DNA from 4 places in the Streptomyces sp. NPDC055962 genome. Region 1 is predicted to be linked to each of the others. Evidence: riboswitches for the same ligand, from Rfam matches in the RefSeq annotation. Region 1 holds a riboswitch; each other region holds the start of a gene.
What was found. Region 1 has a riboswitch for cyclic di-AMP ahead of ACFC51_RS04645 (NlpC/P60 family protein). Riboswitches for the same ligand answer to the same signal wherever they lie in the genome.
Positions count from the first base shown of each region.

Region 2: another riboswitch for cyclic di-AMP. It lies ahead of ACFC51_RS29415 (M23 family metallopeptidase); the one in region 1 lies ahead of ACFC51_RS04645 (NlpC/P60 family protein).
Region 3: another riboswitch for cyclic di-AMP. It lies ahead of ACFC51_RS34070 (C40 family peptidase); the one in region 1 lies ahead of ACFC51_RS04645 (NlpC/P60 family protein).
Region 4: another riboswitch for cyclic di-AMP. It lies ahead of ACFC51_RS24140 (M23 family metallopeptidase); the one in region 1 lies ahead of ACFC51_RS04645 (NlpC/P60 family protein).

Region 1 is NZ_JBHJYN010000001.1:1,037,093-1,044,641, reverse strand. Features, by position in the region: gene ACFC51_RS04660 (GNAT family N-acetyltransferase) at 1-159, opposite strand, end outside; gene ACFC51_RS04655 (NlpC/P60 family protein) at 172-1,242, opposite strand; gene ACFC51_RS04650 (hypothetical protein) at 1,599-1,952, shown strand; gene ACFC51_RS04645 (NlpC/P60 family protein) at 2,030-3,178, opposite strand; cyclic di-AMP (ydaO/yuaA leader) riboswitch at 3,177-3,338, opposite strand; gene pcrA (DNA helicase PcrA) at 3,596-6,034, shown strand; gene ACFC51_RS04635 (M23 family metallopeptidase) at 6,126-7,549, opposite strand, start outside.
Region 2 is NZ_JBHJYN010000013.1:117,255-124,803, reverse strand. Features, by position in the region: gene ACFC51_RS29440 (alkaline phosphatase family protein) at 1-40, opposite strand, end outside; gene ACFC51_RS29435 (DUF5998 family protein) at 40-636, opposite strand; gene ACFC51_RS29430 (GNAT family N-acetyltransferase) at 707-3,619, opposite strand; gene ACFC51_RS29425 (HPr family phosphocarrier protein) at 3,784-4,065, shown strand; gene ACFC51_RS29420 (GntR family transcriptional regulator) at 4,238-4,945, opposite strand; gene ACFC51_RS29415 (M23 family metallopeptidase) at 5,168-5,950, opposite strand; cyclic di-AMP (ydaO/yuaA leader) riboswitch at 5,964-6,131, opposite strand; gene ACFC51_RS29410 (M16 family metallopeptidase) at 6,322-7,549, opposite strand, start outside.
Region 3 is NZ_JBHJYN010000019.1:102,616-110,164, reverse strand. Features, by position in the region: gene ACFC51_RS34080 (ATP-dependent Clp protease proteolytic subunit) at 1-491, shown strand, start outside; gene ACFC51_RS34075 (hypothetical protein) at 499-807, shown strand; cyclic di-AMP (ydaO/yuaA leader) riboswitch at 1,271-1,443, shown strand; gene ACFC51_RS34070 (C40 family peptidase) at 1,447-1,917, shown strand; gene ACFC51_RS34065 (LysE family translocator) at 1,936-2,574, opposite strand; gene ACFC51_RS34060 (LysR family transcriptional regulator) at 2,647-3,561, shown strand; gene ACFC51_RS34055 (ATP-binding protein) at 3,612-4,043, opposite strand; gene ACFC51_RS34050 (helix-turn-helix domain-containing protein) at 4,274-5,236, shown strand; gene ACFC51_RS34045 (DUF397 domain-containing protein) at 5,164-5,379, shown strand; gene ACFC51_RS34040 (8-amino-7-oxononanoate synthase) at 5,372-6,520, opposite strand; gene bioB (biotin synthase BioB) at 6,665-7,549, shown strand, end outside.
Region 4 is NZ_JBHJYN010000009.1:18,699-26,247, reverse strand. Features, by position in the region: tRNA gene ACFC51_RS24155 (tRNA-Met) at 82-155, shown strand; gene ACFC51_RS24150 (MerR family transcriptional regulator) at 270-1,016, shown strand; gene ACFC51_RS24145 (PP2C family protein-serine/threonine phosphatase) at 1,150-2,307, shown strand; cyclic di-AMP (ydaO/yuaA leader) riboswitch at 2,541-2,693, shown strand; gene ACFC51_RS24140 (M23 family metallopeptidase) at 2,705-3,745, shown strand; gene ACFC51_RS24135 (aldo/keto reductase) at 3,910-4,854, shown strand; gene ACFC51_RS24130 (PrsW family intramembrane metalloprotease) at 4,969-6,402, opposite strand; gene trmB (tRNA (guanosine(46)-N7)-methyltransferase TrmB) at 6,473-7,351, opposite strand; gene lhgO (L-2-hydroxyglutarate oxidase) at 7,344-7,549, opposite strand, start outside.

The DNA.
Region 1 (7,549 bases):
GTCCCGCTCCGTGGGTTCGGCGTCCTGGTCGGGGATGGCGTAGTTGGCGAACTTCAGCTCCCAGCCCGGATTGTGGCGCACCGTGAACGGTCCCACCCGGTAGTGGTCCGGGGAACTGAGCGTGAGCGTACGCACGTATTTCTGGATGGCTGTGTCCATGAGGCCGGGAGCCTATGCGACGCGGGTGGCTCCCGCGAAGGGCATTTCGCTGATCGGCGCGATCCGGACAGGGGCTCCGGGGCGCGGGGCGTGGATCATCCGGCCGCCGCCGATGTAGAGCCCGACGTGGGTGACCCCGGGGTAGAAGAACACCAGGTCGCCCGGGGCGAGTTCGGAGCGTGAGACGCGCTGGCCCGCGTTGATCTGGGTGTACGTCGTGCGGGGCAGGGAGATTCCTGCCGCGCGCCAGGCGGCCTGGGTGAGGCCGGAGCAGTCGAAGGACGAGGGCCCGGTGGCTCCCCAGACGTACGGCTTGCCGAGCGCCCCGTACGCGAAGTCGACGGCCTGCGCCGCGCGGGCGTTGGGGGCGGCGACGGAGCCGCGGGGGGCGCTCCGGTCGGCACGGGTGGCGCTGCCGCCGTGCGCGGCGTCGGCCGAGCGCTCGTAACCGGCGCGCTGTTCGGCGGTGAGTGTGGCCAGGAGCTTGCGGGCGTTGGCGAGCTTGGAGCGGACCTCGTCCTTGTGCTTCTGCAGGGCGGCCCGGCGGGAGGCGAGCACCGCGAGCTCGTCCTCGGCCCTGGCACGCAGTTGGGCGATGTCCCCGATCTGCCGCCGTACCCCGTTGATCGCACCCGCCTGGCGGTCGCCCGCCCGGGCCTCGTAGGAGGCGCGCTCCAGATACTGGTCGGGGTCCGAGGAGAGGGCCAGCCGTACGGCGGGGTCGAGGCCGGCGCTGCGGTACTGGGCGGTGGCGTACGCGCCGAGGGCGTCGCGTGCGGTGTTGAGGCGCTCGGTCCTGCGGGCGGCCTCGTCGCGCAGGGTGTCCAGCGCCTTCTCGGAGGCGGCGGTCTGCTCCTTCGCGCCGTTGTACTTCTCGGTGGCGACCTCGGCGTCGTGGTACAGCCGGTCGACCTGGGCCTTCACCTCGGCCGCGGTGGGCCGGGGGTCCGCCTGGGCGGCACCTTCGAGAGCGGTCGCCGTGGCTGCCCCGGCGAGGGCGAGGGTCGCTGCGGTGCGGGCAGCAGGCCCGGTGAACAGGCGCTGCTTGGGCTTGCGGTGAGCGGCTTCTCGATGGGCGGGCACGGGGGTGGTGCGTCCTTCCGTTCGACTGCCCGCCGGGGATACCGGCGGGCCCGCCGGGGTCCGGCGGCGGGCCACCACAGGGGGGAGCGGCCCGCCGCCGGATTCCTGGCGGGGCGACCGGCACGCCGCCCGGTACGGAGGCGGTGATGCGGAGCCGGTCACCTGGGAGGGACGCTAAACCCGGGGCACAGGGAAGAGGCGTAATGACAGGTATTGCCTGCATGTGCTGTTTCGCTTCCGTCGGATGACCGGAAAAATCAACCGGAGTCAGGCAATTCGCGCAAGCATGAAGTGAACTCATCGGTAAGTCGTACCTTGCCGAAGAGTGGTGATATGGCCGCAGTTAGGCTGCGGCCATGGACGTACTCATCAATGTCTTCGTGGCCCTGCACATCATCGGGATCGCCTCCCTGCTGGGTGGTTTCCTGACCCAGATGAAGGCCATGGGGGCGGGTACGGCCCGCTTCGTCCCGGCCATGCTGCACGGCGCGCTCACCATGCTCGTCACGGGCATCGCCCTGGTCGGGCTGAACCAGGCCGACGACCAGAGCGTGAACAACGTCAAGATCGGCGTGAAACTGCTGGTCCTGGTCGTGATCCTCGCCCTCGTCTATGTGAAGCGGGACGACGAGAAGGCGGGCAAGGGCGCCTTCGCCGCGGTCGGCGGACTGACGGTCGCCAACATCTTCATCGCCACCCTCTGGACCTGAGCGGAACGGGGCCGGTCCGGGGGTCGCCCCCGGACCGGCCCCGCCGGTACGTCCTCGGTGTCCGCTGCGGGCGCGCGTCAGGCCGGGCGCACGCTGCCGTAGATCGGCATGTAGTAGATCGACTCCTCGCGGACGTTCGCGCCCGGCTTCGGCGCGTGGATCATCATGCCGTCGCCCTTGTAGATGCCGACGTGGCTGATGTCGTCGTAGAAGAAGACAAGGTCCCCCGGCTGCAGGTCCGCCGTGGCCACCCGGGTGCCGACCTCGACCTGGTCCCAGGTGGTGCGCGGGAGATCGACACCGGCGGCCTTCCAGGCCGCCTGGGTCAGCCCCGAGCAGTCGTACGACGACGGGCCCGTCGCCCCCCACACGTACGGCTTGCCGATCTGGGCGCGGGCGAAGGACAGGACCTGCTCCGCCTTCGAGGCGTACCCGCTGCCGGAGCCCGTGCCTCCCGTCCCGGTGCCCCCCTGCGCCGCCTCGTCCGCGTCGGCCTGCTCCGCCTTCTCCTTCGCGGCGGCGGCCTGCTGCCTGGCGAGCTCCTCGGCCTTGCGCCGGGCCTCGGCCTCCTTCTTGCGCTCCAGCTCCGCGAGCCGCGCCTTCTCCTCGGCGGTGAGCTTCGACAGCAGGGTGCGCGCCTCGGTGAGCTTCGTCTGCACCTGCTGCTTGCTGGTGCGCAGCGCGGCCTGCGACTCGGTGAGCTTCTCCAGGCTCTTCGTCGCCTCGACGCGCTTCTCCGCCGCTTCCTTCTGCTGCGTACGGAAGTCGGCCACCGACTTCTGCTGGCGGCTGGTCATCCGCGCCATCAGCTGGTCCTGGTCGAAGTACGACTGGGGGTCGTCCGCGAGGAAGAACGTGGCCGTCGGGGCGATCGAGCCGGTGCGGTACTGCGCGGCCGCGTAGTTGCCCAGCTCGCGGCGCGTCTCGTTGAGCTTGTCGGCCCGCTTCGCAGCCGCCTCCAGGAGTGCGTCGACCTCGGAGCGCTGCTCGGCCGAGGCGGTCCTCGCCTTGTTGTACTGCTGCGTCGCGGTGCCGGCCTGCCGGTAGAGGGCGTCGACCTTCTTCTGCACTTCCTCGATACCGGGCTTCGGCTCGGCGGGAGCCGCCGTCGCGCTCTGCGTGGAGAGCAGGGTGACGGAGGCGAGCGCCACGGTCGTGAGACCGACGGCGGGGGTGGTGGTGCGCATGCGTGTGCGCGGCTTGCGATGCGACGCCAAGGCCGGCATCTCCTTCCGTGGACCGCCTACCGGGTTAGCTGTCGGGTTCGGGCGGAACGGAAGGCTGCCCTACGGTCCGGTGGAGACGGGCCGATTCACCCCGGTGCTGCGTGTGGGTCCCCGGTTCCGGGCTCCCTTCGGGGGAGTACGGATTCGGCGGGGGCACCCGTGCGGCGCGGTTCGCCTCAAGGGGGTACGGGGCACCCGTCGGAGCACGCTAGCCAACCCGTGGCGTCCCTGTGAAGGTTGATGTGCGATATGCCCGATACATTTCCGTGACCTTTTCGGAGTGGCGGTCCCTGTGGCCGGAACCACTCCCTGGAGCTCACGGACCGTGGGCGCGCCCTCGCGTTGTGCGCACGGTCCGGGGTCCTTGTCGCCGATGCGGCCCGGGCTGTCGGTGCGGCCGCCTAGACTCGTGAGGCGATGAGCAGCCTCTTTGACGACAGTTTCCTGACCGGCCTCCAGCGAGCGGAGGACGGCCCCCCGCCGCCCCCCGAGGAGCACGCACCCGAAGCGGTGCCGGAGGGCCTCTTCGAGGACGTCTTCGACGCCCCTCCGCCGCCGCGCGACGCCTACTACCGCGACGGCGCCCCGCGCCCCGTGGTCGACTCCGCCGCGCTGCTCGACGGGCTGAACACCGAGCAGCGCGCCGCCGTCGTGCACGCCGGCTCCCCGCTGCTCATCGTCGCCGGGGCCGGGTCCGGCAAGACTCGGGTGCTCACCCACCGGATCGCCCACCTCCTCGCCGAGCGCGGGGTGCACCCGGGGCAGATCCTCGCCATCACCTTCACGAACAAGGCCGCCGGCGAGATGAAGGAGCGCGTCGGAGACCTCGTCGGCCCGCGCGCCAACGCCATGTGGGTCATGACCTTCCACAGCGCCTGCGTGCGGATCCTGCGCCGGGAGTCGAAGCGCCTCGGCTTCACCTCGTCGTTCTCGATCTACGACGCCGCCGACTCCAAGCGGCTGATGGCCCTGGTCTGCCGGGATCTGGACCTCGACCCGAAGCGCTACCCGCCGAAGTCGTTCACGGCGAAGGTCTCGAACCTGAAGAACGAGCTGATCGACGAGGAGACCTTCGCCGGGCAGGCCGCCGACGGCTTCGAGAAGACGCTGGCCCAGGCCTACGCGCTCTACCAGGCGCGGCTGCGGGAGGCCAACGCCCTCGACTTCGACGACATCATCATGACGACGGTCCACCTGCTCCAGGCGTTCCCCGACGTCGCCGAGCACTACCGCCGCCGCTTCCGGCACGTCATGGTCGACGAGTACCAGGACACCAACCACGCGCAGTACACCCTCGTGCGCGAGCTGGTGGGCCCGGCGGGCGAGGCCGACGCCCCGGGCGAGCTGTGCGTCGTCGGTGACGCGGACCAGTCGATCTACGCCTTCCGCGGCGCGACCATCCGCAACATCCTCCAGTTCGAGGAGGACTATCCGGATGCGACGACGATCATGCTGGAGCAGAACTACCGCTCCACGCAGACGATCCTCTCGGCGGCCAACGCCGTCATCGAGCGCAACGAGAGCCGCCGCCCCAAGAACCTCTGGACCAACGCGGGCACCGGCACCCGGATCACCGGCTACGTCGCCGACACCGAGCACGACGAGGCGCAGTTCGTCGCCGACGAGATCGACCGGCTGACGGACGCGGGCGACGCGAAGGCGGGCGACGTCGCCGTCTTCTACCGCACCAACGCCCAGTCCCGTGTCTTCGAGGAGATCTTCATCCGCGTCGGACTGCCCTACAAGGTCGTCGGCGGAGTGCGCTTCTACGAGCGCAAGGAGGTCAGGGACGTCCTGGCCTACCTCCGGGTGCTGTCCAACCCCGAGGACACCGTCCCGCTGCGGCGCATCCTCAACGTGCCCAAGCGCGGCATCGGGGACCGGGCCGAGGCGATGATCGACGCCCTGTCCATGCGCGAGAAGATCTCCTTCCCGCAGGCGCTGCGCCGTGTCGACGAGGCGTACGGCATGGCGGCCCGGTCGGCGAACGCCGTGAAGCGCTTCAACACACTGATGGAGGAGCTCCGCACGATCGTGGAGTCCGGCGCGGGCCCGGCGGTCGTGGTGGAGGCCGTCATGGAGCGGACCGGCTATCTCGCCGAGCTCCAGGCGTCCACCGACCCGCAGGACGAGACCCGTATCGAGAACCTCCAGGAGCTCGCCTCCGTCGCTCTCGAATTCGAGCAGGAGCGGGCGGAGGAGGAGGGTGCGGGCACCCTCGCCGAGTTCCTGGAGAAGGTCGCGCTCGTCGCCGACGCCGACCAGATCCCCGACGAGGACGAGGACGGCTCCGGCGTCGTCACGCTGATGACGCTGCACACCGCGAAGGGCCTGGAGTTCCCCGTCGTGTTCCTTACGGGCATGGAGGACGGCGTCTTCCCGCACATGCGCGCGCTGGGACAGGTGAAGGAGCTGGAGGAGGAGCGCCGGCTCGCCTACGTGGGCATCACGCGCGCCCGCGAGCGCCTCTACCTCACCCGGGCGTCGATGCGGAGTGCGTGGGGCCAGCCCTCGTACAACCCGCCGTCGCGCTTCCTGGAGGAGATCCCGGACCAGCACCTGGAGTGGAAGCGCAAGGGGCCGATGGCCGCCCCGGCGGGTCCGACGTCCGGCATCACCTCGTCGCTGTCCTCGTCGCGCGCGAAGTCCGGGCCGTCGGGATTCGCGACCCGGCGCACCTCCGACAAGCCCGTGGTCACCCTCGTCGTGGGGGACCGCGTCACGCACGACCAGTTCGGACTGGGCACGGTGACGGCGGTCGAGGGCTTCGGCGACCAGGCCAAGGCGACGGTCGACTTCGGGGACGAGCGTCCAAAGAAGCTGCTCCTGCGCTACGCCCCGGTCGAGAAGCTCTAGATCCGGCCACCGGGCACGGAGGAGCCCCGGCCCCCGACGTCCCTGCGCGGGACATCGGGGGCCGGGGCTCTTCGGGCCTCGGGACGCGGGATCAGTACGGGTTGATCCCGTGGCTGCGGAGCCAGGGCATCGGGTCGATCGCCGAGCCGCCGCCCGGCCGTACCTCGAAGTGGAGGTGCGGGCCGGTGGAGTTGCCGGAGTTCCCGGAGTAGGCGATGACGTCGCCGGCCTTGACCGAGCCCGAACGGATCTTGGTGGTGCTGAGGTGGCAGTACCACGTCTCGGTGCCGTCGGCCGCGGTGACGATGGCCATGTTGCCGTAGGCGCTGTTCCACTGGGTGCGCACGGTGCCGTCCGTCGCCGCCATCACGGGGGTGCCGTACGAGACGGGGAAGTCGATGCCCGTGTGCACGGACATCCAGTTCACCCCGGCCTGGCCGTAGGTGGCGCTGAGTCCGTGCTGCTTCACCGGCAGGACGAACTTGGGGCGCAGGGCCTCGCGGCGCGCCGCCTCCTCCTCGCGCTTCTTCTTCTCGGCAGCCTGACGCTCCTTCAGGTCGATGCGCTCCTGGGTGCGGCTGGCCCGGTCGGCGAAGTTCTCGGCGTCGGCGCTGAGCGCAGCGAGCTGGGTGTCCAGCTTGTTGTTGGCCACCGCCGGCTTGACCGTCTCCGCGGCGGCCATGGACGTGGTCTCGTCCTTCGTCTCCTCGGCGCCCACCCCGCTCACCGAGGCTGCGGCGATGCCCGCGACGCTCATGACGCAGGCGGAGGGGACGGCGACGGTGAGGAGGGCGGAACGCTTCGCGGGGGTGCGGCGCCGGCCCCTGCCCCCGCCGCGCGGGGCGGCGGACCGGCTCACGGGGTGCGCGGCGGCCGTCACGGACGCGGTCTCCGCGGTCACGTCGACGAGGTCCGGCAGGGGCTCGGGCCCGTCGGTCCCGTGGCTGTCGGTGTGGCTGCCGGCCCCGGGGCCGTCGCCGTACGCGTCGGTGTAGGCGTCGGCGCCGGTGTGCGCGTCCGTCCGCGTCGTTCCGGCTTCGGCGCCGGCGTCCTCGGGGTGGTCGAGGAGGCCGGTGGATTCGTGCAGGTCGTGGGAGCCGATGCCGTCGTGCGCGGCGAACTGGGCTGTCTCGTACGGCTCGTAGGCGGCCGACTCGTGTTCGTACGAGGGATACGACGTCTGTTCGGATGCGTACGCGGGGCTCTCGGGCGTGGCGCCGGTGTTCCAGGCGGTGGCGTCGTAGGCGCCGGTGTCGGCGGCCGCGTAGCTCTCGTACCCCGCGGTGTCGAAGACGGGGGCGGTATAGGTGCCGGTCGTGTAGGCCGTGGTGTCGAACGTGGTGGTGGGGAAGGCGCCGGTGTCGCCCGCCGCCCACTGCGTGTCCTGCCCGGTCTGGTTCCAGCCTGTGGTGTCCCACTGGCCCGTCGCGTCAGGGATTCCGGCCTGGGGCGGGATTCCGGCCTCGGGCATCCAGGTGGCGGTGGTGTCGTAGCCCTGGGGCGCCTGCGGTTGCC
Region 2 (7,549 bases), on a different contig from region 1:
GGGCGAGCAGGACGGGGTCCTGCCAGGCGGGCTGGACCATCAGCGGGCGGGCGGCGCGGTCGCGGCCGTGGCCTCGGAGAGGGCCTGGGCGAACGCGAGGGTCTGGCGCACGGTGTCCGGGCCGTCGCCGGCCTCGCTGACCCGCAGACTGAGGTCGTCGGCGGTGGAGCTGCCGGTGTAGCCGTGGTCCGCCTCGCAGTTGGAGTCGCCGCAGGCGGCGGGCTCGAGGTCGATGCGGGAGACCGCGCCCCAGCCGATGGTCAGGACGACCTCGCGGGGCAGGGTGCCGGGCACGTACTTCTCGGGGTTGGCGACCACACGGCTGACCACGACGGACGAGATGCGGTCCAGCTTGACCGACTCCGTGGACGTCGTGGCGTACGGCGTCGGGGAGCTGGTGTCGGCGGCCTGCTCGTCGGTGTGGCTGACGATGAAGCGGGTGTCCGTCAGGACGAGGACCGTGACATGGCGGCGGACCTCGTTGGAGTCGAACGTGGTCTCCTGGTGCACCAGGTACGAAGCGACCGGCTCACCGCCGACGGCGGCCTCCACCGCCTCGGCCACGAGGGCCGGGTAGTAGCCGCTGCGCTCGATCGCCGCGCGCAGCCCCTGGGTCGTCGTACCGGTCTTTGCCATGAGGACCATCCTACGGGGGACCGGTGGCTGCGGGGGACGCCGTGGGCGGGCCCGTACGCCGATCCGCCGGTCAGTAGCTGGGGAGGCGGCGGGGACCGAGGTCTCCGCGGGCGGGCGGCGGCGCGAGCCGGACGCTCGCTCCGAGCACCGTGAGGCCCTGCGTGGCCACGACCACGGGTTCCAGGGTGACCGACACCACCTCGGGGTGGTCGTCGACCAGCCGGGAGACCCGAAGGAGGAGCTCCTCGAGCGCCGCGGTGTCCGCCGGCGCGGCTCCGCGCCACCCGAACAGCACCGGAGCCGCCCTGATGGAGCGGATCAGTTCGGCGGCGTCGCGGTCGGTGGCGGGGACGAGACGGTGGGCCGTGTCGCCCAGCAGTTCGGAGGGAGCCCCGGCCAGACCGAAGGAGAGCACGGCGCCGGCGGCCGCGTCGATCGAGGCCCTGACGACGGTGTCGACGCCCCGGGGCGCCATGGCCTGCACCACGGGCCTGAGCTCCGCGGGCGAGCCGAGCAGATCGGTCAGTTCGGCGTACGAGCGGCGCAGGGCGTTCTCGTTGGCGAGGTCGAGCCGCACACCACCGAGGTCGGCTCGATGCCGGAGATGGGGAGCGGTGGTCTTGAGGGCCACGGGGTAGCCGAGCTTCGCGGCGGCGGCGACGGCTACCTCCGGGTCCGGGGCGGGGAGCGCGGAACGCACGGCGACGCCGTAGCGGGCGAGCAGTTCGCGGGCCTCGTCGTGGGTGAGAGGGCGGCCGCGCGGGTCGGGGTCCGGGCCGAGCAGCGTCTCGATCAGCCCGGCGGTCCCGTGTTCGTCGATGGTGTCGTCCAGGAATTCGGGCACCTTGCCGGGGGCGGCCGCCTGGCGGCGCCACTGGGCGTACTTCACCGCCTCGGCGAGCGCCCGGACGGCCCGCTCGGCAGCGGGGTAGGCGGGGATGCGCCCGGCGGAGTGCCCGGTGACGTCCGGCTCCCCGGGAGTCGCGGCCGGTGCCGGATCCCCGCTCCGGGGTGCGCTCACCGCCGGTACGGGGGACGGGGCGGGGGGCTCGGGGGCGGGCGACGGGGCGAGCGGCCCCGGGCCGGCGGTCCGGGCGTCCGGGCGGGCGGCCGTGCTCGCCGCAGCCGCCAGTGCCTGCGCCAGGCCGCCCATCTCCACGTGCACCACGGCCACGGGCTTGGCCGGGCCGGTGGCCGCCGCCTCGCGCAGCGCGTCCGCGAGGACCTCACCGTCGCCGGTCTCCGCCTCGCCGTTCTCCCCCACCCAGGGGATCGCGGTCACGATGACGGCGTCGCACTTCCGGTCGGCGAGGGCCTCCGCCAGCGCGTCCCGGAAGTCCCCGGGGCCCGCCGCCGTGGTGAGGTCGCGGGGCGGGCGCGGACGCAGCCCTTCCGCCAGGCAGGCGTCGTAGGTGAGGAGGCCGAGGGACTCGGAGTTGCCGAGGATCGCCACCCGGGGGCCGTCCGGCAGGGGCTGGCCGGCGAGGAGCAGGCCCGCGTCGACCATCTCGGTGACGGTGTCGACGCGGATCACGCCCGCCTGCCGCATCAGCGCGGACACCGTCGCGTCGGGGATGCGGCTGACCGGTACGGCGTGGCCGGGCGGGTTGGCTCCGCTGTGCCGGGCGCCCTTCACCACGACGACGGGCTTGACGGCCGCCGTCCGGCGGGCGAGGCGGGTGAACTTGCGCGGGTTGCCGAGCGATTCGAGGTACAGCAGGGCGACATCGGTGCCTTGGTCCTCGAACCAGTACTGCAGGAAGTCGTTGCCGGAGACGTCGGCCCGGTTGCCCGCGGAGATGAACGCCGACAGGCCGGCGCCCCTGCGGTGGAGGCCGGAGAGGAGCGCGATCCCGATGGCTCCGGACTGGGTGAAGAGCCCGATGCGCCCGGCCTTGGGCAACTCGGGGGCGAGGGAGGCGTTGAGCCGGACCGTGTCGGAGGTGTTGATGATGCCGAAGGCGTTGGGGCCGATGATCCGCATGCCGTACGAGCGTGCCTGCCGGACCAGCTCCCGCTGCCGCTCGCGGCCGTCGGCACCGCGCTCGGCGTATCCGGCGGAGAGGACGACGAGGCCCTGGACGCCGTGTTCGCCGCACTCGGCGACGGCCTCGGGCACCCGGTCGGCGGGGACGGCGACGACGGCGAGATCGACCGGTTCACCGATCTCTCCCACCGAGCGGTGCGCGGGGACCCCCTCGACCGTGTCCAGGTCCTCGGGGAAGGACGTGTTCACCGCGTAGGTGCGTCCGGTGAAGCCCGAGCCGAGCAGATTGCGCAGCACGGTCCTGCCCACGCCGCCCGGCGCCCGGCCCACTCCGACGACCGCGACGGACCCGGGGGCCAGCAGGCGCTGCACGGAGCGCGCCTCGGCACGCTGTTCGCGGGCGCGCTGGACCGCGAGGGACTCGGCCGTGGGCTCGAGGTCGAGGGTGAGATGGACGGAGCCGTCCTCGACGCTGCGCTGCTGGGTGAACCCGGCGTCCCGGAAGACCTTGATCATCTTGTTGTTGGCGGGCAGCACCTCGGCGGCGAAGCGCCGGATGCCCCGCTCCCTGGCCACCGCCGCGATGTGTTCGAGCAGGGCGGACGCCACTCCGCGGCCCTGGTGGGCGTCCTGGACGAGGAAGGCGACCTCCGCCTCGTCCGCGGGGGCGGAGGCCGGCCGGCCCCGCTCGTCGATCCGGTCGTAGCGCACGGTGGCGATGAACTCGCCGCCGATCGTGACGGCGAGTCCCACCCGGTCGACGTAGTCGTGATGGGTGAAGCGGTGCACGTCCCGGGCGGAGAGACGCGGATACGGGGCGAAGAAGCGGTAGTACTTCGACTCGTCGGACACCTGCTCGTAGAAGCTGACCAGCCGCTCGGCGTCGTCCGTGGTGATGGGCCTGATGCGCGCGGTGCCGCCGTCGCGGAGCACCACGTCCGCCTCCCAGTGGTCGGGGTACGCGTGGTGCGGACTCTGTTCCGGAGTGGGCTCCATGGGCAAAGCCTACGGTGCCGCGCACCGGTCGCGAGGGGTTCGCAGCAGGGGCACGCTGGGGGAGCCGAAGGGCGGTGGACGCCCGGTGGCGACGCCGGGCACAGCAGTGCGCACCACATGAGAGACTGGTCTAGACAACCCATTGATACGTGAAGGGCAGAACCATGGCTGAGCGCCGCGTCAACGTCGGTTGGGCCGAGGGCCTGCACGCCCGCCCCGCTTCCATCTTCGTCCGTGCCGCCACGGCCTCCGGCGTCCCCGTGACGATCGCCAAGGCGGACGGCAACCCCGTGAACGCCGCCTCCATGCTCGCGGTGCTCGGCCTGGGCGCCCAGGGCGGCGAGGAGATCGTGCTCGCGTCCGAGGCGGACGACGCCGAGGCCGCCCTGGACCGTCTGGCGAAGCTGGTCGCCGAGGGGCTCGAGGAGCTTCCGGAGACCGTCTGATCCAGGCCGATCCGAATCCGGATTCTTTCTGCGGGAAAGCCGCGGCACCCCGACCGGGAGCCGCGGCTTTTCTGTTTCCGGCCCAGGGGCGTACACGACTCCGGAAACAATGATTCAGGGCAGCAAAAAGAAAGCCCTCCGATAATTGCTCTCTTTGTATACGGTGCCATTGTTAATGACGGGCTCCCGCGATGTTTACGGGGTGTTGCGAAGTCCTCACCCGGGCCGGGGGCGATGACGTGTGCCCCGTACGGTCCGTGCGCCGCAGCCGGTGTGCCGCCGTGGCCCGCTCGGCGTGCTGGGTGGCGAGCGCCCTGGCCCGCTCGGCGTCGCGGCGCGCCACGGCGTCGACGAGGGCGCCGTGCTCGGCCCAGGATTCCGCGGGGCGGACCGGCTGCTCGACGGCGTACATCCAGGCGATCTTGTGTCGGAGCTGGGTGAGCAGTGCGATGAGCGCCGGGCTGCCCGAGGCCTGTGCCAGCGTCTCGTGGAACCAGCCGCCCAGCGAGCGCAGATCCTCGCCCTCACCCCGGCGGACCCGCTCCTGCCCCAGCCTGACCAGGCCCCGCAGCACCTTGAGGTGCGCCTCGGTGCGCCGCTGTGCCGCGCGGGCTGCCCCCAGGGGCTCCAGGAGCATCCGGATGTCCAGGAGGTCCGCGGCCTCCTGCTCCGTGGGCTCGGCGACACAGGCGCCGGCATGCCTGCGGGTGACGACGAACCCTTCGGACTCCAGCGTGCGCAGCGCCTCGCGCACGGGGACGCGGGAGACGCCGTAGCGACGCGCGAGCACCTCTTCGGTGAGGCGGCTGCCGCGCTCGAAGACACCGGAGACGATGTCGTCACGGATTGCCGTGCATACCGAATGCGCGGGAATGCGCATGTCCGAACCTCCGCCTTAATCCCCGCGAAACGCGGCCGATCGACGCCTGTTCTGCGACTCTATTGCAACCGGCCGGAATTTCCGATGGCGGGGCGGAATCCATGGATATCTTTTGGCCAGGGAGCAGTTCCACGGGGCTTCGGCGCACGCCTCCCCGGACGCACGGCGAAGGCCCCGGCGGGTGCCGGGGCCTTCGTCGGAGCGGTGTCGTACGGCGTGGGGTCAGACCTGGACGCCGTGGGCACGGAGGTAGGCGACGGGGTCCATGTCCGAGCCGTACTCGGGAGTGGTCCGGGCCTCGAAGTGCAGGTGCGGCCCGGTGGAGTTGCCGGTCGAGCCGGAGATGCCGATCTGCTCGCCCGAGCCGACGCTCTGGCCGACGGAGACGCCGATCGAGGAGAGGTGGCCGTACTGCGTGTACGTGCCGTCCTTCATCCTGAGGACGATGTTGTTCCCGTAGGCGCCGCCCCAGCCCGCCTCGACGACCGTACCGGCGCCGACCGCGACGACGGAGGTGCCGGACGCCGCCTGGAAGTCCACGCCGGAGTGGGTGCCGGAGGACCAGAGCGCGCCACCGGACTTGTAGCCGGTGGTCACGTGGGAGCCGGCGACCGGGAGGTGGAACGCGTTCAGCCGGGCGCGCTCGGCAGCGCGGGCCGCGCGCGCCTTCTCCTCACGGACCTCCTTGGCCCGGGCCTCGGCCTTGCGCTTCGCCTCGGCCTTCGCCTTCGCGGCGGCCTCGGCCTTGGCCACGACCTCGGCCTGGTGCGCCTGGGCCTGGGCCTGGGCGTCGATCTGGGCGGCGAGCGTGGTGTCGAGGGCGACGGTCTGCGTCAGGCCGGTGGAGGACGCGGCGGGGGTCCCGGAGTCCGCGGCGAGGGCGGGGGACGCGGTGGCGCCGATGACACCGGCGGTGGCCAGGGCCGCGATGCCGGCGACCTCGGCGCTCTTGCGCGTCAGACGGCTCGGGGCACGGTGCTTCCCGGTGGCACGGATGAACGCCATGGAGGGGCTGGTCCTTTCCTTCCTTCTCGCCTACCGGGTTAGCTGACGGGTTCGGAGCAGGAAGGTCTCCTACGGCCCCCTGAGCCTCGCGCGAGGTGCAGGGATCCGATTCACCCCAGGGACTTCGTGGGTCCCCGGCTCCCCAGGCTCGCGCCTGACGGGGACTCGGCGATGGCTGCCCGGCGCCACGGATGCGGCATTCGTCTGACGGACAGCCGGGCCGACGCTAGAGCGGGCCGCTTTCCGCCGCCAAACGGAACGGGCCTTTTGTCGCACATCCCACAGGATGAACATGTATTTTACGCTTAAAAGAGACAAAAGGAAGAACCCCGGCGGGAGTGCTCCGCCGGGGTCCCTGATGTCCCGTCATGTCAGCCGGTGACGACCGACACCTCGCCGATGCCGAGCGCCCGTACGGGCTCCGCGATCTGTGCGGCGTCCCCGACCAGGACGGTCACCAGACGGTCCACCGGGAACGCGTTGACCACGGCTGCCGTCGCCTCCACCGTGCCGGTCGCCGCCAGACGCGCGTACAGCTCGGCCTGGTAGTCGTCCGGCAGGTGCTGCTCCACCTGGTCGGCCAGGGTGCCCGCGACCGAGGCCGCCGTCTCGTACTTCAGCGGGGCGACGCCCACGAGGTTCTGCACCGCCGTCTCGCGCTCGGCGTCGGTGAGCCCTTCGGCCGCAAGCGTGCGCAGGACCTTCCAGAGGTCGTCGAGCGCCGGCCCGGTGGACTCCGTGTCGACGGAACCGCTGATCGCGAGCATGGCGGCCCCGGTCGCCCCGGAGGACGAGCCGGGCGCCGTCGAGCGCAGCACCTGCCCGAAGGCGCGGACCCCGTAGGTGTAGCCCTTCTCCTCGCGCAGCACGCGGTCCAGCCGTGAGGTGAGTGTGCCTCCCAGGCAGTACGTGCCGAGGACCTGGGCAGGCCACACGCTGTCGTGCCGGTCCGCGCCGATCCGGCCGATCAGCAGCTGTGTCTGGACGGCTCCGGGACGGTCCACGATGACCACACGGCCGGTGTCGTCCGCGGTGATCGGGGGCACCGGGCGGGCCTGTCCCGCATTGCCCGACCAGTCTCCGACGGTCTCGGCGAGCAGCGCGTCCAGGTCCACCTCGGTGAGGTCGCCGACGACGACCGCCGTCGCCGTGGACGGGCGGATGTGGGCGTCGTAGAAGGCGCGCACGGCGGCTGCGTCGATCCGCCGGACGGTCTCCTCCGTGCCCTGGCGCGGACGCGACATCCGGGCCGTGGCGGGGAAGAGCTCCTTGGACAGCTGCTTGGCGGCCCGGCGGGCGGGGTTGGCCTGCTCGTGCGGGATCTCGTCGAGGCGGTTGCCGACCAGGCGCTCGATCTCGCTCTCGGCGAAGGCCGGGGCCCGCAGGGCCTCGGCGACCAGGCCGAGCGCCTTGGACAGGCGGGAGACCGGGACCTCGAGGGAGACCCGGACCCCCGGGTGGTCCGCGTGCGCGTCCAGCGTGGCGCCGCAGCGCTCCAGCTCCGCGGCGAACTCCTCGGCGGAGCGCTTGTCCGTGCCCTCGGACAGGGCGCGCGACATGATCGTCGCCACGCCGTCCAGCCCCTCGGGCTCGGCGTCG
Region 3 (7,549 bases), on a different contig from region 1:
ACCTGATCGCGCAGTTCATGTACCTGGAGCACGCGGACCCGGACCGGCCCCTCTCCCTCTACATCAACTCGCCCGGGGGTTCCTTCAACGCCATGACGGCGATCTACGACACCATGCGCTTCCTCGCCTGCGAGGTGGAGACGTTCTGCCTCGGCCAGGCGGGCGCCGGCGCGGCGGTCCTGCTCGCAGCCGGCGCGCCCGGACACCGACATGCCCTGCCGGGTGCGCGGGTAGTCATCCAGCAACCCGCTCTGGACGAGCCGGTGCAGGGCCAGCCCTCCGATCTCGACATCCAGGCCCGCGAGCTGCTGCGCGAACGCGAGCTGCTCACGGCCATGCTGGCCCGTCACACGGGGCGTTCCACGCGGGAGATCAGCGACGACATCGAACGGGACACCATCCTCGACGCCCCTGCCGCCCTGGCGTTCGGGCTGGTGGACCACGTCGTGGAGAACCGCACGCCGTCCCAGCCGCCGCGCCCCGCGAGGTGAACAGCCGATGCTCCCACCCCAGTTCCCACCGCTCCCCGCACTGACCCGCGCGGAGGCCGAGTTCGTCGACTGCTATCTGGAAGTGCTCGACCAGCTCGGCCGCATCAATCCCGCCCGGGGCAGCGACACATACGGAGCGCTCCGGGCTGCCCAGGCTCTCGCGTCCAGGGCGACCGCCCTCCGCGACGCCCTCGCGCTGATGCACGACCGGGGTGAGTCGCAGATCCACGCGGACACCCTGGCCAGGGTGCTGCGACTGCTGGACGGCGAACGACGCGCGGGGCGGGTCGCCGTGCCTCCCGCCCCTACGGGCTGAGCGGTCCGGCCGCCCTGCGGACGGGGCGGTCGGCACGCCCGACGGACAGGGCGGCAGGGGCGTCCGCGGACGGGGCGGCAGGGGTGTCCGCGAGCAGGACGGCACGGCCGTCCGGTACGGCGACGGATCGCCCCCGGTGGCGCCGCTTTTCGACACGCCCGACGAGCCGATGAGTTTTCCTCGCTCGTTCGGCGTAGGAGCTCCCCCGCCCGGGGGACAGCCCGACTTGCGCACCGCATGCGGACGCTGAACGGAATGCAACGTTCCGCTGCTGGTACACGGCTGGTCGGCCCCGGCCGCCGGGGCCAGCCGGCCGTCGCGTCCACCCGATCGGATCAGTCGTGACGACTCTCACATATCGACACTTCAGCCAGGAAATCCGGCAGGGCGTGCGTAAAGATCCCTGGGACGACAAGCCCCCGCCACCGCGGCGGGGCGGTCCGGGCGGACGCCGAGTCCTGCCGCTGTCCGGATGCCTGGTCGACAGAAGTGGATCGGCAGGAGTGGAGGACCCGAGCACAACGGGCCGGCCGGAGTTCCGGACGGTCCTCGGGGTGAAGCCGCTTCGCGCGGCCGGGCAACTTCGCCAGCCCGAACCCGACAGGTCATCCTTCACAGGCGGCTGACGAAGGGTTGCGCATGACTGCGCAGGTTCATGTCCCGTCTCTGTTCGCCCGGGTCGGTACGGCCTCGGCTCTGACATTCGCCGTAGGGACCACCATGCTGGCCCCCGGCTTCGTGAACGACGCCGAGGCCGCCGCCCACTCGGCGACGGCACTCAGGATCGCCGCGTCGAAGAAGGGGGCGCCCTACAGATGGGGCGCCACAGGCCCTCACCGGTTCGACTGCTCCGGGCTCACGCTCTACTCGTTCAAGAAGGCGGGGAAGAAACTACCCCGCACGGCTCAGCAGCAGTACAACAAGACCCGCCATATCTCCAGGTCGCAGCGGAAACGCGGCGACCTGGTCTTTTTCCATGCGGGGCGCAGTGTGTACCACGTCGGCATCTACGCCGGCAGCGGGAAGATCTGGCATTCGCCGAAGACCGGGGCGGTGGTCCGGCTGGAGAAGATCTGGTCCGGCAACGTCTGGTACGGGAGGGTCCGCTGACCCTCCCTCATCTCTGGTTCAGCGCAGCAGGGGCCCGGTCACCAGCACGAGCCCCAGCGCGGTGAGCGCCGTGCCACTGCCGCCCTCGATCGCGCGGGCGGTACGCGGCCGGCGCAGCCACCGGCCCAGGCGGTCCACCAGGAGCGCCACGGCCGGGAACCAGACGAGCGCGAGCAGGACGACGACCGAGGCGAGCAGCAGGGTCCTCGGCAGGGGCGGCTGTCCGTCGGGGACGAACTGGGGCAGCAGGCTCAGGAAGAGCACGGGTGCCTTCGGGTTCAGGGCGTTGGTCAGGAAGCCCTGGCGCAGCGAACGCCGGAGCCCCGAGGGCGCCCGGCCGCCCGTCTCCGCACCCCTGTCCGCTCCGCCGGCGGACCGCCGGAGCGCGTACAGGCCGCTGAGACCGAGGTAGAGCACGTACGCGCCGCCGAGCAGCTGGACGGTGCGGAAGAGGACCGGCATCGTCACGAGCACGGCGGCGAGTCCGGCGACGGCCAGGGCCGTGTGCACCACGAGCCCTCCGGCGACTCCCACCGCGGTGGCCAGCCCGGACCGCCGGGATGCGAGCGCGTTGCGTACGACCACCGTGAAGTCGGCGCCGGGCAGCGCCACCATTCCTGCGGCCACGGCCAAGAAGGCGAGCAGTTGTGCGTCCATGGGGACACCCTGACGGCTTGAGCCCTTTAGCGTGTACTTGCAATCTTCATGGTCTGCCAAAAGGAATGCTTCATGTACGACCCGACACGGCTGGCCGCGCTGGTGGCGGTGGCCGAGGCAGGCTCGATCACACGGGCCGCCGCGCGGCTCGGCTACACCGCACCCGCGCTCTCCCAGCAGCTGGCCAAGCTCGAACGGGAAGCGGGGGCCGCCCTCCTCGTCCGGCACCACCGGGGGGCGCGGCTGACGGCTGCCGGTGAGCTGCTGGCGGGGCGGGCCAGGCGTGTGCTGGACGAGATGGACCAGGCGCGGCACGAACTGGCCCGGCTCGCTGGGCTGTCCGGCGGCCGGCTGCGGGTCGGCACCTTCGTGACGGCCGGGATCCATCTGCTGCCCCCGGTGCTCACCGCGTTCCGCCGCGCCCACCCCGACGTGGAGCTGAGCGTCACGGACTACGAGCCGCCCGCCGGTGTGGCCGCGGTGGCGGCGGGCGACGTGGATCTGGCCCTCACCCATGCGTACGAGCCCGCGGCGGCCGGGCCGATGCCGGCGGGGGTGTCCGTCGAGCCGCTGCTCGTCGAGGAACTGGTGCTGGTCACCGCGCCCGGGCAGATGCTGTCCGAGGGCAGCGGACCGCTGCCCGTCGCGGGACTGGCGGGCCGCCCTTTGATCAGCAGTGCGCCGGAGCACCCACCGCGGCGCGGGGTGGAGCGTGCGCTGGCCGAGGCGGGGGCCACCCCTGCCGTGGTGTGCGAGTCTCCCGGCTATGCCCTGGTCTGCGCTCTGGTCAGCGCGGGCCTGGGCGTGGCGGTGGTGCCGGAGATGGTGGCCGCGATGTCACCGGCGCCGCTCGCGGTGCGGCGCCTGGAACCGGCCGCCTTCCGGCGGACGATCTCCGTGGTGCACCGGGGGAACGGGAACACCCCCGCGGCGGGGACGCTGATGGCACTGCTGCGGAGCGGCTTCGGACGGGCCTCCGCCCCGTGAGACGGCCGCCCGGCCCGTCACTCCCGAAGGGCGGCTCGCCCCCGCATTCTTCAGGCCTGCGCCGGGACCGGCCAGGGAAGCACGATCGACACGGTCTTGCCCCCGTCCGCGGTGGGGCTGACGCCGAGCCGACCGCCGTACTCCTTCGCCAGGGCCCGGATGATGACCATGCCCCGGCCGTTGTCCTGGCGTACGGCGGCGGGAAGCCGCTGGGGCCAGCGCGGATGGCTGTCCGTCACCCCGAGGAAGAACTCCACGTCCCGGTCGAGCCGGAGGTCCACGGTGAAGGTGGGCGACTGGCCGAAGGTGTGCTGGACGGCGTTGGTGGCGAGCTCCGAGACGATCAGCCGGATGGTCTCGGCCGTGTCGCTGTCCTCGGCCAGGCCCCATTCGGTGAGTACGCGCGCCACATGTCTGCGGGCCGCGGAGACCGAGGCCGGATCGCTCGGCAGAGTGACGGTTGCTTCCTGATGGTCTGCCATGGCGACGCCGTCCCTTTCACGCCCTGACCGGCCCACGGCCGGCCTGGATGGTGCTTCGCGCCAGACTGCCACCGATACGGTCCTCCATGACGGCGATCCACCAAGATATGCATATATCTATCGCTCATTACGGTGAACTCGGCCCCCTGATCCGTGTACGGGCGCGACACTGGCCCCTTTCCGAGTCGGCCCCGCCGGCACGGCTCACCGCACAACGGGAGGAGGCCGCGATGCGGAACGGCCCCGCGGTACGCCGTCGCAAGCTCGGTGAGGAGCTGCGCTGTCTGCGCCACACGTCGGGACTCACGAGCCGGGACGCCGCCGCCGTGCTGGGCTGGCACCAGTCCAAGGTGAGCCGGATCGAGACGGGGGTGAGCGGGGTGTCGCCCGGTGACGTGACGCGGCTCCTGGAGGTCTACGGCGTGGACGACGCACAGCTGCGGTCCCTGCTCACTGCGCTCGCCGGCTCGGTGGGCGGCGGGGGAAGCGGCTGGTGGCACGCCTACCGCGGGCTCATCCCTCCGCAGTACCGCGACTTCATCAGCCTGGAGTCACAGGCGGAGGCCGCCAGGACGCTCGAGACGTCGGTGGTGCCGGGGCTGCTGCAGACGGCCGACTACGCGCGGGCCGTGACCCGGTCGTCGCTGGGCGGGCTGCCGTCCGCTCAGCTCGATTCCCTGGTGGAGGTCAGACTCGCCCGGCAGAGCGTGCTCCGGTCATCCCGTCCGCTGCGTCTGAGCGTCGTGCTCGACGAGGCCGTACTGCGGCGTGAGGTCGGCGGCCCCCGGGTCATGGAGCAGCAATTGCGCCATCTGACGGAGGTCGCTCAACTTCCGCACGTGACGCTGCAGTTGCTTCCGTTCGAGGCAGGGAGCTATATCGGCCTCACCGGACCTTTTGTAATCCTCTCTTTTTTGAGCACTTCTGATCTGGATGTGGTCGTTCTTGACCACTTGACGAGTAGCCTCTATCTGGAGCGGAGAGAAGACCTCGAGGCGTACAGCTCGGCCTTCCGCACGATGCAGGCACACGCGCTGTCGCCGGAGCGTTCGCTGGACCTCATCGCCGCAGTAGGACGCGGCGGTGGGGCGGAACCTTCAGACTGCCCGAGGGGGGCACGATGTCCGACCGTCCCGCACAGCACGCCCCGCACCCACCCAGGTGGCGGCGAAGCAGCCGCAGCACCGGCATGAACAACTGCGTGGAAGCCGCAGAGCTCGGCGGTGATCAGCTCGCCGTACGGGACTCGAAGGACACGGGCCTGCCGCCGCTGCGTTTCTCGGCGGCCGCCTGGACGTCCTTCCTCACGGGGCTGCACGGCCTCCCGGTCAGCTGACCGGGAGGGGGGCCGTCGCCACGAGCGTGCCCACGGCGGATTCGATCTGATCCTGTGTCAGGTCTGCCCGGGCCGTCAGCCTCAGCCTGGAGATCCCGTCCGGCACCGATGGCGGGCGGAAGCACCCCACCGCGAGACCGGCCGTCCGGCAGTCCGCCGCCCAGCGCACCGCGGACTCCGCCGAGGGCGCGCGCACCGACACGACGGCGGCGTCGGGGCGTACCGCGGTCAGACCTGCTGCGGTCAGCCGGCCGTGCAGTTCGACGGCGACCGCCCCCGCCCTGGCCGCGCGTTCCGGCTCGCGGCGCAGCAGGCGCAGAGCGCCCAGCGCCGCGCCGGCCGCGGCCGGCGCGAGGCCGGTGTCGAAGATGAACGTGCGCGCCGTGTTGACCAGGTGCCGGATGACCCGGGCCGGGCCGAGCACCGCTCCGCCCTGGCTCCCGAGCGACTTGGAGAGGGTGAGCGTGGCCACGATCCCCTCCTCGCCCGCGAGTCCGGCGCCCGCGAGCGCGCCTCGCCCGCCCTCGCCCAGGACGCCCAGCCCGTGCGCGTCGTCCACGAGGAGGGCGGCGCCCGCGCCACGGCAGACCTCGGCGAGTCCGGCCAGCGGGGCGGCGTCGCCGTCCACCGAGAAGACCGAGTCGGTCACGGCCAGCGCCCGTCCGCCGTGCGCGCGGAGTGCGGTGCGTACGGCCTCGGGATCCGCGTGCGGCACGACGGCGGTGGCGGCCCTGGAGAGCCGGCAGCCGTCGACGATCGAGGCGTGGTTGCCGGCGTCGGAGACGATCAGCGAGTCACCGCCGGTGAGTGCCGTGAGCGCCGCGAGGTTGGCCGCGTAGCCGGAGGAGAAGACCAGGGCCGCTTCGAATCCGCAGAATCCGGCGAGTTCGCATTCGAGTTCGGCGTGCAGCGCGGTGGAGCCCGTGACCAGCCGCGATCCGGTGGCGCCCGCGCCCCATGTCCGTGCCGCATCGGCCGCCGCAGCCGCGACCTCGGGGTTCCGGCTGAGCCCCAGGTAGTCGTTGCTCGCGAGGTCCAGCAGCTCGGACTCGGCGGGCCGGGGGCGCAGCGTCCGGACGAGTCCGGCCTCGGCGCGGCGCCGGGCCTCGTCGTCGATCCAGTCGAACGGGGCGTAGGACATGGGCGGGTCCCTCTTTGTAGGCAGCTCACAGACCCTAACCGGGTGCGCAACAGGCCAGGGTGTGGCAATACACACAGCATCGACCGGCTCTCCTGTCCGGTTCCTCCTTGGCCGATGACGGTGCCGTACGTCAGGATCAACGCCATGGACCTGCTGAACACGCTGGTGGAAAAGGGGCTGCGGCGCGAACTGCCGACCCGTGACGAAGCGCTCGCCGTACTGGCGACCTCCGACGACGAACTGCTCGACGTGGTGGCCGCGGCCGGAAAGGTGCGCCGCCAGTGGTTCGGCCGGCGCGTCAAGCTCAACTATCTGGTGAACCTGAAGTCCGGACTGTGTCCCGAGGACTGCTCGTACTGCTCGCAGCGCCTCGGTTCCAAGGCCGAGATCCTCAAGTACACCTGGCTCAAGCCGGACGAGGCGAAGAAGGCCGCCGCCGCGGGGGTGGCGGGCGGAGCGAAGCGGGTGTGCCTGGTGGCCAGCGGCCGCGGCCCGACCGACCGGGACGTCGACCGGGTGTCGCAGACGATCGAGGCCATCAAGGAGCAGCACGAGGGCGTCGAGGTGTGCGCCTGCCTCGGCCTGCTGTCGGAGGGCCAGGCCGACCGTCTGAGGTCCGCCGGCGCCGACGCGTACAACCACAACCTCAACACGTCCGAGGGGACGTACGGGGACATCACGACCACGCACACGTACGCCGACCGGGTGGACACCGTGCAGCAGGCGCAGGCCGCCGGCCTCTCGGCGTGCTCCGGTCTGATCGCGGGCATGGGCGAGACCGACGAGGACCTCGTCGACGTCGTCTTCTCGCTGCGGGATCTGGATCCCGACTCCGTCCCGGTCAACTTCCTGATCCCCATGGAAGGGACCCCGCTGGCGAAGGACTGGCACCTCACGCCGCAGCGCTGCCTGCGCATCCTCGCGATGGTCAGGTTCGTGTGCCCGGACGTCGAGGTACGTCTCGCGGGCGGCCGGGAGGTCCATCTGCGTTCGATGCAGCCACTGGCCCTGAACCTGGTCAACTCCATC
Region 4 (7,549 bases), on a different contig from region 1:
AGCGGGAGCCCGGGCCGGGGGTGGAGGGCGAAAAGTGGTCGGAGTGCCGTCCCGGATGCCGTAGAGTTGTCATCACAACGACGCGGGGTGGAGCAGCTCGGTAGCTCGCTGGGCTCATAACCCAGAGGTCGCAGGTTCAAATCCTGTCCCCGCTACTGAAAGACAGAGGCCCGGATCCTTTCAAGGATCCGGGCCTCTGTCGTCACCCGTCACCCGTCAGCCGTTCCGGGCTTGACCTTGACGCTGCGTAAAGATCTAGCGTTTCCGGCATGGAGTGGTCCATTCAGGAAATCGCCCGGCGCGCCGGCACCACGAGCCGCACGCTCCGGCACTACGGAGACATCGGTCTCCTGGTGCCGAGCCGCACGGGTGCCAACGGCTACCGCTATTACGACCAGGAGGCCCTGGTCCGGCTCCAGCGCATCCTGCTGCTGCGGGAGCTGGGGCTCTCCCTGCCCGCGATCAAGGACGTGCTGGAAGGGCAGCGGGACACCTCCGCCGCGCTCCGGACCCATCTGCGCCTGCTGGAGCAGGAGCGGGAGCGCATCGGCCGGCAGATCGCCTCGGTGCGGACCACTCTCCACCGGACCGAGCAAGGGGAGGAACTCATGGCGGAGGAAGTGCTCGACGGCTTCGATCACACGGAGTACGAGCAGGAGGTCACCGAGCGCTGGGGCCGGGAGGCGTACGAGCGCGGTGGCCGGTGGTGGCGCGGACTGACCGAGGACGAGCGCGCCCGCTTCCAGGGCGTGCACGAGGCCATCGCCCGGGACTACGGGGAGGCCAGGGCCGCCGGCCTGGCGGCGGGCAGCGAGCAGGTGCAGGACATCGCCCGGCGGCACTGCGCGTGGCTGTCGGCGACCATGGAGCCCACACGCGCCTACGTGACCGGCCTCGGGGAGATGTACGTCGCCGATCCCCGCTTCGGGAGGAACTACGATCGCCACGGGGACGGAACCGCCGTCTTCGTACGGGATGCACTGACGATCTACGCGCAGCACCGGCTCTCCGACTGACCCCCGGAGGGCGGGGCTCCGGCGCGCTCCTCCCTTTGGCCGATGACGAGCCGCCGTTCGGCGCGGCTCCGGCCGGGCGGGGCGGGGCGCGGTACCGTCCGCAGCCGTGGGTGGACCGGGCAGGAGTGCACAGGTGGGGAAGCGGGACGGACGGCGGCGGGGCTCTGAGATGAACGTCCGTTCCTGGCGGCTCGTGAGAGTGCTGCCCGCCGTGCTGATCTGTGCCGGGGCGGCCTTCGACCTCGCGACGCCGACGGAGGTCACGGCGGTCCCGCTCTTCGCCGCCGCCTCGCTCGTCGCCGCGCCCTTCTTCTCCCTCGGCAGTACCGTCCGCATCGGCATCGTCACGGTCCTGGTCGTGCTCGGCATCCGGCTGTCGGACGGCGTGCTCCTCAGGGTCGTGCCGGTCACCGACCTGCTCACGCTGCTCACCGTCGTCGGCCTGTCCCTCGTCATCAACCGCGTCGTGCACCGCGGCAACGAGCAGCTCGCCTCGGCCCGGGTCATCGCCGAGACCGCGATGCGCGCGGTGCTCCCGGTGCCGGAAGCCCGGATCGGCGGGCTGCACGTCGCGGCACGGTACGAGGCGGCTCAGGCGGACGAGTTCGTCGGGGGCGACCTCTTCGCCGTCGCGGACACTCCGTTCGGGGTGCGTCTGGTGGTCGGGGACGTGCGGGGCAAGGGGCTGGACGCCGTGGCGGCCGTGGCCGTCGTGATCGGGGCGTTCCGGGAGGCCGCCGAACAGGAGCTGTCGCTGGAGGGCGTGGTCCAGAGGCTGGAGCGGGCGCTGGCCCGTGAGGGCTCGCGGCGGGGCGGGCTCGACTCCATGGAGGGGTTCGTCACCGCGGTCCTCGCGGAGATCCCGGCAGGCTCGGACACCCTGCGGGTCGTCAACCGCGGCCATCCGGAGCCGCTGGTGCTGCACGCGGACGGGGCGCTCGACGTCCTGGCCCCGACCGCGCCCGCCCTGCCGCTCGGTATGGGGCTGGACGCGTGGCCCGACCGGTCGGACACGTGGGCGCTGCCGCCCGGCGCGACGTTCCTGGCGTTCACCGACGGCCTCTCCGAGGCGCGTGACGCACAGGGCCACTTCTACGACCCGGCGGCCAGGCTGCGCGGCCGGCTCTTCCCGGGGCCCGAGGAACTGCTGTCCGCGCTCACCGACGACGTGCGGCTGCACACGGGTGGCCGGTCGACGGACGACCTGGCCCTCCTCGCCGTCGGTCGGCCCACGCGAGGCCAGCAGGAGCGGCGTACGACGGTGAAGATCGTGGGGCGGGACAGTGAATGACCGGTCGCGACGTTCGGTAGTCGAAGGACCTCGCTCCGCATAACATATGACACTCCGTCAGAAACTGGTGGCTGGATACACGGTGTTCAAGTCGCCCGTTTCTGCCCGTTTGACCCCTGAAAGTCCAGGCTGGAGCCGTGAGCGATCTGCGAGAACAGCTTGGAATCGGACCCGGGTGTCTATTAACGTTCGATAACGCAGCGCGGTTGTAGCCGCCGTCGCAAGAGACGGCACCGTGCGCAGCGCCGAATTCCGCAAGGGAACCGGGGAACCACCTACATGGGGTGAATCGGGCACCTGTGTCTCGTGAGAGACGGAGGGGCCCGTAGGAGACCTTCCTGCTCCGAACCCGTCAGCTAACCCGGTAGGCGAGAAGGAAGGAAAGGAGTGCGCCTACGTGGCGTCCAATCAGCCTGCCCCCGAGGCCCCGTCATCCTTCAGGACCGGAGGCTTCGGTGATGAGGACAGGACGTGGGAGGAATGGAACCCCACCGAGGAGTCCATCCGCCCCGTACGCGGCCGGCATCGCGTAGCCAAGCAGCGCGGTCTCGCCCGTAGCTCCACCGTCCTCGGCGTCGGCGTCATCGCGGCCGTCGGTGCGGGCGGCATGGCCACCGCGCAGAGCAAGCCGCCGGTCTCCATCTCTCTTCCCGATTCCATCGCGGACAATCTTCCCGACGCCAAGTCCCTTCCCGGCGTGGGTGCCTTCATGTCCGGGGACTCCGACACGGACCACGAGACCGTCGCCGCGTCCTCCCCGCTCACCACGGCCGGTATCACCGCCGCCGAGGCCGAGCAGGGCACCACCGACGCCGGCGAGGCCCTGCGCGCCCGCATCCTCCAGCAGGCCGAGCAGCAGTCGGCCGGAGCCGAGGCCGAGGCCAAGGCAGCCCAGGAGCAGGCGGCGGCCGAAGCGGCCGCGGCCCAGGCCGCCAAGCAGCAGAGCGCCGCCGAGGCCGAGGCCGCGGCGAAGAAGAAGGCCGAGGAGGAAGCGGCGAAGAAGAAGGCCGAGGCCGAGCGCCTCGCCAAGCTCGCCGCCAGCTACGCCGTCCCGACCTCCTCGTACACGATCACCTCGACCTTCGGGCAGTCCGGTTCGATGTGGTCCTCCGGCCACCACACCGGTCTGGACTTCGCGGCTCCCACCGGCACGCCGGTCAAGGCCGTGCACAGCGGCACGGTGAAGTCGGCCGGCTGGTCCGGTTCGTACGGCTACCGCACGGTCCTGGAGCTCGACGACGGCACGGAGGTCTGGTACTGCCACCAGTCCTCGATGGACGTCACGGCAGGGCAGAAGGTCACCACCGGCGAGACCATCGGCCGTGTCGGCGCCACCGGCAACGTGACCGGCCCGCACCTCCACCTGGAGATCCACACCGCGGACGGCACGGGTGTCGACCCGATGAGCTGGCTGCGCGGCAAGGGCCTCACGATCTGATCCCCGGCGCCACCCGGCGCACCGGAACCCCGGCGGCCCTGACGCACGACCCCCCGACGTCAGGGCCGCCGGTCCACTCCGTGGGGGCGCAGGGGTTCACCCGGGCCCTGACGGGTTCCCCGAGAATCGGAATACGTGCCTCCAGCAGCTCGTTGTCCTCGGGTATGACTTCTCTGCGTCCGCTCGGTTCCTCGAGCCTCCAGGTGTTCCCCCTCGCCCTCGGCGGCAACGTCTTCGGCTGGACGGCCGACGAGGACACGACCTTCGCCGTCCTCGACGCGTACGTGGCGGCCGGCGGCAACTTCATCGACACGGCCGACTCCTACTCCGCCTGGGTCCCCGGCAACGAGGGCGGTGAGTCGGAGACCCTCATCGGGAAGTGGCTCAGGGCGCGTTCCCGCCGTGACGACGTCGTGATCGCCACCAAGGTCGGTGCCCACCCGTCGTACAAGGGGCTCTCGCCCACCACGATCAAGGGGGCGGCCGAGGCGTCCCTGCGGAGGCTCGGCACCGACCACATCGACCTGTACTACACGCACTTCGACGACGAGAGCGTCCCCGTCGAGGAGATCGTCACCGCCCTCGACCAGCTCGTGAAGGCCGGCACGGTGCGGGAGATCGCCGCCTCCAACATCAGCCCGGAGCGGCTGAGGGCCTCCCTGGAATTCTCCGAACGCGAGGGCCTGGCCCGCTACGTGGCGCTCCAGCCGCACTACAACCTCGTCTCGCGCGACACCTACGAGGGCGCGCTCCAGGACACGGCGGCCGGTGCCGGTCTCGCGGCGGTCCCCTACTTCGCGCTCGCCTCGGGCTTCCTCACCGGGAAGTACCGGCCGGGAGCCTCCGTCGAGAGCGCGCGGGCCGAGGGTGCGGGCAAGCACCTGGAGACCGAGCGGGGCCGCAGGGTGCTGGCGGCCCTCGACAGGATCGCCCAGGAGCACGACGCGGAGATCGCCACGGTCGCCTTGGCCTGGCTGGCCTCCCGGCCGACCGTGGCCGCCCCCATCGCCTCCGCCCGGACGGTCGAGCAGGTGCCCGCGCTGGTGGCGGTGGCCGGTCTCCGGCTGACCGAGGCCGAGCTGGCGGAACTGACCGAGGCGTCGGCCTGATCCGACGGGGCGGGTGCGCCGCCGTCCGGCGAGGTCCCCGGGCCCGCCCCCGGGGAAGGGGTGCGGCGGGTGCGCCGCCGGACGGTCAGGTCTTCCGCCCCGTCCGGAGCCGGCTCAGCGGTCCTCCAGGTACGGGTTGTGGCCCCCGTAGTGCCGGTGCGGCGCGGGGAGCTGCTGCGGCTGGCCGCTGCCGTGGGGGAACTGACGGGGGAACGCCTGCGGCGCGGGCGGCCGGTGGGTCCGCCGCAGCCGGCCCGTCGCATGGGCGGCGTACGTCAGGGCCGGGCCCGCGATGTCCCGCCGGTGCCAGAGGTGGTGCAGCAACTCCTGCTCACGGAGGGCGAAGTCCCGGTCGGCTCCGTCGTGGCGGGCCCTGCGGCGCAGCATGGCCAGCGACGTCGCGAACGACTCGTACTCCGCGACGGCGCGTGCCGCGGCCCGGCCCCGCGCGGGGTCCGGGTGGCTGTGCCAGTGCCTGGCCATGTCGCGGGCCATCCCCCGCGCCCGCATGGAGGCCAGGGCGAGGGGTTCGGCCGGGGCCAGCCAGCCGGCCGCCGCATAGACCGGCAGCTCGGTGGAGAGCGTGCGCAGCTCGCGCTGGCGCGACCAGATCGCCAGCCAGGTCACCAGTCCGAAGCACGGCACCATGAAGGCGCCGTACACCAGGTAGAAGCCGTACGGGCCGAAGGACGACGAGCCGTTCCACAGGGCGTGCATGCCCATGGCGAGGACGAGGCCCACCAGCGGCAGGACGACCCGACGCACCCGGTGACGCGCGCCCCCGAGCGCCGCGATGCCGAACCCGATGCCGGAGAGCACCGTGAACAACGGATGCGCGAACGGGGACATCACCACGCGGACGAAGAAGGTCCCCACCGTCACGGAGGCGAAGCCGGTGGTTCCGAGCTGCTGGTCCTCGCCGAAGGCATTGCCCAGGTAGAGGATGTTCTCGGTGAAGGCGAAGCCGGTCGCGGTGAAGCCGGCGACCACGATGCCGTCGACGATCCCGCCGAACTGGCGTCTGCGGAAGAGGAAGATCAGCAGGACCGCGATGGCCTTGGCGCTCTCCTCCACCACCGGGGCGACCACCGTGGCCCCGATGGTGTCGGCGCTCGCCGGATCCGCGGTGGCCGTCGCTATCCACCGTGTCGCGAAGGAGTTGGCGATGATCGCCACGAGCGCGGCGGCGCACGCACCCCAGGCGAAGGCGAAGAGCAGGTTCCGCCACGGCCCTGGTTCGACCCGGTCGAGCCAGCGGAACGCCGCCATCAGCAGCGGCACGGGCAGGACGGCCAGCCCCAGTCCGACCAGGAAGCCCTCGGTGCCCGTCTGCCGGCGCACCAGGGCCAGGATCACCAGCCCGCAGAGCGCGAGCATCGTGACCACCGCACCGGCGCGGAACGCCTTGCTGCGCCAGACCATGCCGACGCGGCGGGGCCGGTAACGCCACTGGCCTCGCTCCGGGACGGCGCCCAGGAACTCGTCGAGCTGCTGCTCCTCGAGAACCGGGACGGCCGGCTGCTGATGCTGCATGGACCCCTCGGACACCTGACGACCCTAACGAGGGGGACCGACAGCCCGCCACGGGGCGGTGGCCGGGGAGCCCGTCGGTGGCTGATCAGCGACGGGTGAACAGCACGTCGTGCACGACGTGGCCCTTGTCCAGGCCCTGGCCCTCGAAGCGGGTCAGGGGCCGGAACGCGGGCCGGGGGGCGTAGCCGCCGTCCGCCTGGGTGTTCTCGAACAGGGGGTGCGCCGACAGGACTTCCAGCATCTGTTCCGCGTACGGCTCCCAGTCCGTCGCGCAGTGGACGACCGCGCCCGGCTTCAGCGGCTTCGCCACGAGGTCGAGGAAGTCCGGCTGGATCAGCCGCCGTTTGTGGTGGCGCTTCTTGGGCCAGGGGTCGGGGAAGTACACCCGGAGGCCGTCCAGCGTGGCCGGCGCCAGCATCTCGCGGAGCAGGATGATCGCGTCACCGTTGGCCACGCGGATGTTGGACAGGCCCGCGCGGTCGGCGAGACCCAGCAGGTTGCCCTGGCCGGGCGTGTGGACGTCGACGGCCAGGATGCCGGTGGCCGGGTCGTCGGCCGCCATCTGGGCCGTGGCCTCTCCCATGCCGAAGCCGATCTCCAGGACCACCGGGAGGCCGTCGAAGAGGGTCGGGAGGTCGAGGACGCCGAGGCCGTCGATGTCCAGGCCCCACTTCGGCCAGAGCCGCTGGAGGGCGTCCTCCTGGCCGACGGTCACACGGCTGCGGCGCGGCTGGAAGCTGCGGATCCGGCGCTCGTGGTGCGAGCCTGCCGGGTCTGCGGCCGGGCCCCCGGGGAACCGGGGCTCCTGACGCAGCCTGCGCTGGCGCTCGAAGGAGGCGGCGCGGCGCGCCGCCGCGTCCGCGTCCGTCTCCGGGGTGGCGCCGGGCGCGGTCTCCGGGGTGACGGCGTCCGTCTCCGGGGCGGGGCCGGGCGTCTCTGGGGTGGGGTTCACAGGCTCAGACACAATGACCCGATTCTACGGCGGGCGGTGTCCATCCCGTCGCGCGTGCCCGCAGCAGGGCCCGTCGCGCCACCTCCCTCCCGATGGGCAGCGACGCGGTCGCCGCGGGCGACGGGGCGTTCAGCACATGGACGGTGTGCGGGGCGTCCCGGATCAGGAAGTCGTCCACCAGCGTGCCGTCCCGCAGGACGGCCTGGGCCC